3 regions of the Enterobacter sp. Taxon_2 genome follow, and region 1 is predicted to be linked to each of the others. Evidence: predicted binding sites of a transcription regulator. Region 1 holds the regulator's gene; each other region holds the start of a gene.
What was found. Region 1 encodes CRP, which controls carbon source genes, mostly activating them, when cyclic AMP is high. Its sites were predicted from a motif close to ATGTGANNNNNNTCACAT; they were not measured.
Positions count from the first base shown of each region.

Region 1 (3,282 bases):
TGGAAGATTACATCAACTTCCTGACGCCGCAGTTCTCCCGTACCCATATTAACTTCCAGCGGGTGCCGACGGTGGACACCTCCAACCCGTTTGCCGCCAAAAGCATCCCGTCTCTGGATGAGAGCTTTGTGGTGATCCATTTCCGCAATCTCGAAGGCATTGATTACCCCTGGCTACTGGCCATGCTGCAGGGCTCGTTTATTTCGCACATGAATACGTTAGTCGTGCCGGGCGGAAAAATGGGGCTGGCGATGGAGCTCATCATGACGCCGCTGGTGGAGCGACTGATGGAGGGGAAGCAGATTGCGTGAGTTGTTTTGCCCGGTGGCGCTGCGCTTACCGGGCCTACGGTCATGCTTTAGTAGGGCGGGTCAGCGAAGCGCCACCCGCCAAAAGATTAAGCCTCGATCACTTCATACGAATGCGTGATTTTTACCGCTTTCTCCAGCATTAACGCCACAGAGCAGTACTTCTCCGCAGACAGGTCCACCGCACGCGAGACCGCTGCGTCTTTCAACTCTTTACCGGTGACCACAAAGTGCAGATTAATATGGGTGAACAAGCGTGGCGCCTCTTCGCGACGTTCTGACGTGAGTTTAACCTCACAATCCGTCACGTCATGACGACCTTTTTGCAGAATCGACACCACGTCAATGGCGCTGCATCCCCCTGCCGCCATCAGCACCATTTCCATTGGGCTTGGCGCTTTATCGCCGGAGTTACCGTCCATCAAAATCTGGTGTCCTGACGCGGACTCGCCCAGGAACGTTAAACCTTCAACCCATTTCACGCGCGCTTGCATATTCTTAAACTCCAACGTTGCATTTTTGGTGACAGATTACGCGTGCGTTACATTTCTCGCAATGGAAGGCGACCTGCATCATGCTGAAGCGAGACACCAGGAGACACGCGGCGAAAGCTATGCTAAAACACTCTGGATGCTACAGTAATACATTGACGTTACACATGTATGCAGAGGACATCAAACTTTACTGGCTGCGAAACGTTACGGTAGCCGACTTCCCAGGGTATGGGTAAGAATTCGATTGCAACCCCAGAGTCCGGATGCATCTGATGACTCTGGTGACAGCTTATAACAGAGGATAACAGCGCATGGTGCTTGGCAAACCGCAAACAGACCCGACTCTCGAATGGTTCTTGTCTCATTGCCACATTCATAAGTACCCATCAAAGAGCACGCTGATTCACCAGGGTGAAAAAGCGGAAACGTTGTATTACATCGTTAAAGGCTCGGTGGCAGTGCTGATCAAAGATGAAGAAGGGAAAGAGATGATCCTTTCTTATCTGAACCAGGGCGATTTCATCGGTGAACTGGGCCTGTTTGAAGAGGGCCAGGAACGTAGCGCCTGGGTTCGTGCAAAGACAGCATGTGAAGTGGCTGAAATTTCTTACAAGAAGTTCCGTCAGCTGATTCAGGTTAACCCTGACATCCTGATGCGTCTTTCTTCCCAGATGGCGCGCCGTCTGCAGGTCACCTCAGAGAAAGTGGGCAACCTCGCCTTCCTGGACGTGACTGGCCGTATCGCACAGACCCTGCTGAACCTGGCGAAACAGCCAGACGCCATGACCCACCCGGACGGCATGCAAATTAAAATTACCCGTCAGGAAATTGGTCAGATCGTCGGTTGCTCCCGTGAAACAGTGGGCCGTATCCTGAAAATGCTGGAAGATCAAAACCTGATCTCTGCCCACGGTAAAACCATCGTGGTTTACGGAACGCGTTAATTCCGCTTAAACGGCGTGCCATCGCAAGGTGTCACGCCGTTTTTGTCTCTACTCTCCATGTGGCGCAGGCTGATCTATCACCCGGAAGTTAACTACGCACTGCGACAAACGCTGGTGTTGTGTCTTCCCGTGGCCATAGGCCTGATCCTCGGACATCTTCAGCAAGGTCTGCTGTTTTCCCTCGTGCCTGCCTGCTGCAACATCGCCGGTCTGGACACGCCGCATAAGCGCTTTTTCAAACGCCTGATTATCGGCGGCTGCCTGTTTGCGGGCTGTAGCCTCGCCGTACAGCTGTTACTGGCTCGTGATATCCCGCTGCCGCTGATCCTGACCGTGCTGGCGATGACCCTCGGCGTCACGGCGGAAATCAGTTCGCTGCACGCCCGCCTGCTTCCCGCGTCGCTGATTGCGGCCATCTTCACGCTGAGCCTCGCCGGGAATATGCCGGTGTGGGAGCCGCTGCTGATCTACGCCCTGGGGACATTATGGTACGGCCTGTTTAACTGGTTCTGGTTCTGGCTGTGGCGGGAGCAGCCGCTGCGTGAATCCCTGAGCCTGCTCTATGTGCAGCTTGCGGATTACTGCGAAGCCAAATACACCCTGCTGACCCAGCATACCGATCCGGAAAAATCCTTACCGCCCCTGCTGACGCGCCAGCAGAAGGTGGTGGATCTGATAAGCCAGTGCTATCAGCAGCTGCATATGCTCGCCGCCAACAAGAACCACGAGTACAAACGGCTGCTGCGCACCTTCCAGGTCGGGCTGGATCTGCAGGAGCATATCTCCGTGAGCCTGCACCACCCGCAGGAGGTGCAAAAGCTGGTCGAGCGCAGCCACGCCGAAGCGGTGATCCGCTGGAACGCGCAGACGGTGTCCGCACGCCTGCGCGTTCTGGCCGATGATATTCTCTATCACCGCTACCCGACGCGCTTTAACATGGACAAACAGCTGGGCGCGCTGGAGAAAATCGCTCGTCAGCATCCGGATAACCCCGTCGGCCAGTTTGCCGCCTGGCACTTCAGCCGTATCGCCCGCGTGTTGCGCACGCAGCGCCCGCTTTATCCCCGCGACCTGATGGCGGATAAGCAGAAACGGCTGCCGCTATTGCCCGCGCTCAAAAGCTATCTTTCTCTTAAATCGTCCGCCCTGCGCAACGCCGCACGAATTAGCGTGATGCTCAGTACCGCCAGCCTGATGGGCATGGCGCTGCATCTGCCGAAACCCTACTGGATATTAATGACCGTGCTGTTTGTCACTCAGAACGGCTACGGCGCCACGCGGGTGCGTATTCTGCATCGGGCGGGCGGCACCATGGCCGGGCTGATCATCGCGGGCGTGACGCTGCACTTCCACGTGCCGGAAGGCTATACCCTGGCAGGCATGCTGGCGATCACGCTGGTAAGCTACCTGATTATCCGCAAAAACTACGGCTGGGCGATGGTGGGCTTTACGGTGACGGCGGTATATACCCTGCAGCTGCTCACGCTCAATGGCGAACAGTTTATTGTCGCCAGGCTGATTGATACCCTGATCGGC
Region 1 is NZ_CM178024.1:4,421,728-4,425,009, forward strand. Features, by position in the region: gene AC4IC4_RS21125 (phosphoribulokinase) at 1-311, shown strand, start outside; gene AC4IC4_RS21130 (OsmC family protein) at 398-802, opposite strand; gene crp (cAMP-activated global transcriptional regulator CRP) at 1,114-1,746, shown strand; gene AC4IC4_RS21140 (YccS/YhfK family putative transporter) at 1,804-3,282, shown strand, end outside.

Region 2 (3,282 bases), 420 kb from region 1:
CTCGGTCGCGACGCGAACGTCAGTTGGAACCGGGATATCGCAGGTGCTCAGCAGGCGTTTGGCTTCGTCAACCAGATCTGCTTCGTACAGGGATTTACCCACGTTGTGGCCCTGAGCGGCAACGAAGGTGTTCGCGATACCACCGCCAACGATCAGCTGGTCAGCGATTTTAGACAGGGAATCCAGAACGGTCAGTTTGGTAGAAACTTTAGAACCACCAACGATAGCCACCATTGGACGAGCAGGTTCTTTCAGTGCTTTACCCAGCGCTTCCAGTTCGTCAGCCAGCAGAGGACCGGCACACGCTACGTCTGCGAATTTACCGATACCGTGGGTTGAAGCCTGTGCACGGTGAGCCGTACCGAAGGCATCCATCACGAATACGTCGCACAGTGCAGCATATTTTTTGGACAGGGTTTCGTCGTCTTTCTTTTCGCCTTTGTTGAAGCGAACGTTTTCCAGAACAACCAGTTCACCGGCTGCAACGTCAACGCCGTCCAGGTAATCTTTCACCAGGCGAACCGGGTTGGACAGTTTGTCTTTCAGGTAATTAACCACTGGCAGCAGAGAGAACTCTTCGTTGTACTCGCCTTCAGTTGGACGACCCAGGTGGGAGGTGACCATCACTTTCGCGCCCTGCTTCAGAGCCAGTTCGATGGTTGGCAGAGATGCACGGATACGCGCGTCGCTGGTCACTTTGCCATCTTTAACCGGTACGTTCAGATCGGCACGGATGAAAACGCGTTTACCAGCCAGATCCAGATCGGTCATCTTAATTACAGACATGGTGAATCCTCTCGTTGATTCTTAAAGTTTTGCAGACGCACGATGCGTCTTACCTGAAACCTTGAGCGGCCATTGCTAACGTGGTGTCGAGCATTCGGTTAGCAAAGCCCCATTCGTTATCACACCAGACCAGCGTCTTGATAAGGTGTGCACCACTAACCCTCGTTTGCGTGCCATCAACGATGGCACTGTGCGGGTCGTGGTTAAAATCTACTGAGACCAACGGTAATTCCGTATAGTCAACTATACCATGAAATGCACCCTGTGCCGCTTTTTGCAGCAACAGGTTGACTTCACAGGCTTTTACCGGTTTTTTCACCGTCACGCTAAGGTCGATTGCAGTGACGTTAATCGTTGGAACACGCACGGCAATCGCTTCAAACCGGTCATTAAACTGCGGAAAAATTCGGGTGATCCCTGCCGCCAGTTTCGTATCCACCGGAATGATTGACTGGCTCGCCGCGCGAGTGCGTCGTAAATCCGGATGGTAGGCGTCGATAACCTGCTGATCGTGCATGGCGGAGTGAATCGTGGTCACGGTGCCGGATTCAATGCCATACGCATCGTCTAACAGTTTGATGACCGGAATAATGCAGTTGGTGGTACAGGAGGCGTTGGAAACAATGCGGTGTTCGGCCTGCAGCTCATGCTGGTTGACGCCAAACACGACGGTCGCGTCGAGGTCGTTACTGCCGGGATGAGAAAACAGGACTTTTTTCGCGCCGGCAGCCAGATGCGCTTCGCCATGTTCGCGGTTGCCGTAGACACCGGTACAGTCAAGCACCACATCCACACCCAGTTCACGCCAGGGTAGCCCGGAGATGCTGTTCTCATGCAGCACACGAATAGCGTCGTCACCCACAAAGAGCTGATCTCTTTCCTGGCGCACATCCCAGGCAAAGCGTCCGTGGCTGGTGTCATATTTCAACAAATGCGCCATGCCCGTGGCATCCGCCAGTTCATTGATTGCCACCACGGTTATTTCCGCCCGACGTCCGGATTCATACAAAGCACGAACCACATTACGTCCGATGCGACCGAAGCCATTAATCGCTACGCGTACGGTCATAGATCTCCTGCAAAGCAATCCCTGAGTTTGAGGTGGCTGAAAGAGTAATCCAGCTACGCCCGAAGGGGAATCCTTGCTGTCACAAACTGCGATTGATTGGTCAATTGTCGAACATTTAATCGACTGAAACGCTTCAGCAAGAATAAGCGAATCGGGGAATAAAAGGAATGTCTGTCCAGATGAATAAGCGAGCTATATGACTTGCGTCACATTTTAGGTGGAATAATTTACGGCGAGGTAAAAGCAAAACGGTAACCGAGAGGTTACCGTTTTTAGTGTTTGCACCCTCTCCCAGTGGGAGAGGGCTGGGGTGAGGGCATCAGCCCGCACCGTACAAACGATTACAGCAGTTCTTTCGCTTTCGCGACAACGTTCTCAACGGTGAAGCCGAACTCTTCGAACAACTGCTCTGCCGGAGCAGACTCACCGAAGGTGGTCATACCGACGATAGCGCCGTTCAGGCCCACGTATTTGAACCAGTAGTCAGCGATACCCGCTTCCACTGCCACGCGAGCGGAAACCGCTTTAGGCAGCACGGATTCACGGTAAGCGGCATCCTGCTTGTCGAACGCGTCGGTAGACGGCATGGAGACCACGCGCGCCTTCACGCCTTCGGCAGTCAGTTTTTCCCACGCTGCCACAGCCAGTTCAACTTCAGAACCGGTGGCGATGAAGATCAGCTCTGGCTGGCCCGCGCTATCTTTCAGCACGTAACCACCGCGAGCGATGTTCGCCAGCTGCTCAGGGGTACGCTCCTGCTGTGCCAGGTTCTGACGGGAGAGGATCAGCGCGGTTGGACCGTCCTGACGCTCAACGCCGTATTTCCACGCTACCGCGGATTCAACCTGGTCACACGGACGCCATGTGCTCATGTTTGGGGTCACGCGCAGGGAAGCCACCTGCTCTACCGGCTGGTGAGTTGGACCGTCTTCGCCCAGACCGATGGAGTCGTGGGTGTAGACCATCACCTGACGCTGTTTCATCAGCGCGGCCATACGCACGGCGTTACGTGCATATTCAACGAACATCAGGAAGGTAGAGGTGTACGGCAGGAAACCACCGTGCAGGGAGATACCGTTGGCAATCGCAGTCATACCGAATTCACGTACACCGTAATGGATGTAGTTACCGGCAGTATCTTCGTTGATTGGCTTAGAACCGGACCACAGGGTCAGGTTAGATGGCGCCAGGTCAGCGGAGCCGCCGAGGAATTCAGGCAGCAGAGGACCGAACGCTTCAATCGCATTCTGAGACGCTTTACGGCTCGCGATTTTAGACGGGTTCGCCTGCAGCTTAGCGATGAACTCGTTCGCTTTCGCGTCGAAGTCGGACGGCATGTCGCCTTTCATACGACGGGTGAATTCAGCCGCTTCCTGCGGGAACGCTTTCGCGTAAGCAGCGAACTTCTCGTTCCAGGCCGCTTCTTT
Region 2 is NZ_CM178024.1:4,002,438-4,005,719, forward strand. Features, by position in the region: gene pgk (phosphoglycerate kinase) at 1-786, opposite strand, end outside; gene epd (erythrose-4-phosphate dehydrogenase) at 836-1,855, opposite strand; gene tkt (transketolase) at 2,197-3,282, opposite strand, start outside.
Region 2: the regulator CRP is predicted to act here: its motif matches at 2,050-2,067, upstream of epd (erythrose-4-phosphate dehydrogenase).

Region 3 (3,282 bases), 1.2 Mb from region 1:
CTCGTCCGACGGGATCGCATTCGGATCTTTCGCGCCCGGGTCGAAGGCCCACAGCAGTTTACCGGTATTCACGTCGAAACCGCGGATAACGCCGGAGGTTTCACGCGTGGAGAAGTTATCCGTTACCGAACCGGCAATCACGATGGTTTTATCGGTGATGATCGGCGGCGAGGTTGGCTCATACAGACCCGGCGTGGTGTCCGGCATGTTGGTCTGTAGATTCAGGATACCTTTGTTGGCAAAGGTTTCGCACAGCTTGCCCGTTTCGGCATTGATGGCGAACAGACGACCATCGTTGACCGGCAGCATGATGCGGCGCGGACAGTCGGCAACCACTTCCGGGCTCGCGTTATCGGCGCGCGCTTCGTGATAAGAGACGCCACGGCAGGTGACGTGCTGGAAGGACGGGTTGGAGTTCAGCTGCGGATCGAAGTGCCATTTCTCTTTACCGGTGGCCGCATCGAGCGCGAACAGACGCTGGTGCGCCGTACACAGGTAGAGCATGTTGCCCACTTTGATCGGGGTGACTTCGTTGGTCAGTTCACCCGGATCGTTCGGCATCTTCAGGTCGCCGGTACGGAATACCCAGGCTTCTTTCAGGTTCTTAACGTTGTCCGCGTTGATCTGCTTCAGCGGAGAGTAACGCTGACCTTCCTGATTACGACCATACGCAGGCCAGTCGCCGTCCGCTACCTGCGAGATAGCCGCCGCAGGCGTCGATTCTGCGTTCAGCGTACCGTTGATCTCCTGCGGGTCGTTAAAGCCGGCCCATGTCAGGATGCCGCCGGTAATCAGCAGGGCAACAACCAGGCCCGCCACAGCACCGCTGGAAGGCACAATCAGGCGACGCCAGACGAACGGCAGGATCAGCCAGATACCGAAGAAGACCAGGATGTCGCTGCGCGGCGTCAGCGCCCAGAAGTCAAAGCCAACTTCCCAGACGCCCCAGATCATGGTGGCAAGAAGGAGTGCGGCATACAGCCACAGTGCAGATTGTTTTCTACGCCAGAGCAGGACGGTTACGCCAAGCATAACCAGGCCCGCAATCGGGTAGTACCAGGAGCCGCCGATCGCGACCAGCCAGACGCCACCGATTAACAGATACAGCGCGCAGAAGGCTGCGAACGCCGCTGTTAATGTCACCAGTAGACGCGGCTGTTTAGAGTTTGTTTCAGCCATAGAAAGTGTACTCGTCAGTTTTTGTTAATAATTTGCTAGCAACTAATTATAGGTATTAACAAGTGTGATCGGAATCACAATATTTGCTTTTTATAACTCATACGCCAGGGTTATCCATTTGCTGATATAATGGCTGGCTTGCGTATCAGTGCTGGATATTAACTCATCCGTATTGAGAGATTTTCATCAAAATCATTTGGTTAGTAATATGAAACATACTGTTGAAGTGATGATCCCGGAAGCCGAGATCAAAGCGCGTATCGCCGAACTGGGTCGTCAAATCACCGAACATTACAAGGACAGCGGCAGCGAAATGGTGCTGGTCGGTCTGTTGCGCGGCTCTTTCATGTTCATGGCCGACCTGTGCCGTGAAGTGCATGTGCCCCATGAGGTCGATTTTATGACCGCCTCCAGCTACGGCAGCGGCATGTCCACCACCCGTGATGTGAAAATCCTGAAAGATCTGGATGAAGATATTCGTGGCAAAGATGTGTTGATCGTGGAAGACATCATCGACTCCGGCAACACGCTGTCAAAAGTGCGCGAGATCCTGAGCCTGCGTGAGCCAAAATCGCTGGCGATTTGCACCCTGCTGGATAAGCCTGACCGCCGTGAAGTGCAGGTGCCGGTAGAGTTTGTCGGTTTCTCGATTCCGGATGAATTCGTCGTCGGTTACGGCATTGACTACGCGCAGCGTTATCGCTATCTGCCGTATGTTGGGAAAGTGGTATTGCTGGACGAGTAATTGCGGTTTGTTGCCCGGTGGCGCTGCGCTTACCGGGCCTACGAATGGGCACATGTAGGCCGGGTAAGGCGCAGCCGCCACCCGGCTTTGTTTATTTATGGTTCACATGCTTAAGCTGAAGGTTGGCAATTCCCGAACGGTAACGCTGCTCCAGCGTTTCGCGGTTGGTGGCGGTCACTTCAAGATTGCGCAGCAGACCGTCATGAATGCCGTACGCCCAGCCGTGGATCGAGACCTTCTGCCCGCGTTTCCACGCCGATTGCATGATCGTTGAGTGGCCCAGGTTATATACCTGCTCCATCACGTTGAGTTCGCACAGGGTATCCATGCGACGCTCCTGCGGCATTTCGCCCAGCAGTGAGCTATGTTTGAACCAGATATCGCGGATGTGCAGCAGCCAGTTATCAATGAGCCCCAGTTCCGTGTTTTCAACCGCCGCCTGCACGCCGCCGCAGCCGTAGTGGCCGCAAATGATGATGTGCTCGACTTGCAGAACGTCAACGGCATACTGAACAACAGAAAGACAATTGAGATCGGTGTGAATCACCAGGTTGGCAACGTTGCGGTGAACAAACAGTTCGCCGGGCTCGAGGCCGGTCAGGCGCTCCGCCGGTACGCGGCTGTCGGAGCATCCAATCCAGAGAAAGCGTGGGTTTTGCGCCTGCGCGAGTTTTCCAAAAAATCCGGGGTCTTCCTCCACCAGCATTTTTGACCATAGTGCATTGTTGCTGATGAGTGTATCTATGTTGTTCATGGAGGTTAGCGACCTGTAACCGAGTAATTGCGTTGCGCTACTATAGGGTAACCCGACTTTTAATGAAACCACACAACGTGTGTCAGAACGGAAGGTAAGTTAATTTCATGGCAATTGCACTGGAGCTTGAGCAGCTTAAAAAAACCTATCCGGGCGGCGTTCAGGCGCTGCGCGGAATAGATCTAAAAGTAGAGGCCGGTGATTTTTATGCGCTTCTGGGGCCGAACGGGGCGGGGAAATCGACCACCATTGGGATTATCAGCTCGCTGGTCAATAAAACCTCCGGCCGGGTGAGCGTCTTTGGTTACGACCTGCAAAAAGATGTGGTGAACGCCAAGCGCCAACTGGGTCTGGTGCCGCAGGAGTTCAACTTCAACCCGTTTGAGACGGTGCAGCAGATCGTTGTTAACCAGGCGGGTTATTACGGCGTCGAGCGTAAAGAGGCCCTGGAGCGGAGCGAAAAGTACCTCAAGCAGCTCGATCTGTGGGAAAAGCGTAACGAACGCGCCCGGATGTTGTCCGGCGGGATGAAGCGCCGCCTGATGATTGCCCGCGCGCTGATGCACGAGCCAAAGCTGCTGATCCTTGATGAGCCGACGGCGGG
Region 3 is NZ_CM178024.1:800,736-804,017, forward strand. Features, by position in the region: gene AC4IC4_RS03675 (glucose/quinate/shikimate family membrane-bound PQQ-dependent dehydrogenase) at 1-1,179, opposite strand, end outside; gene hpt (hypoxanthine phosphoribosyltransferase) at 1,388-1,924, shown strand; gene can (carbonate dehydratase) at 2,016-2,678, opposite strand; gene AC4IC4_RS03690 (ABC transporter ATP-binding protein) at 2,786-3,282, shown strand, end outside.
Region 3: the regulator CRP is predicted to act here: its motif matches at 1,242-1,259, upstream of hpt (hypoxanthine phosphoribosyltransferase).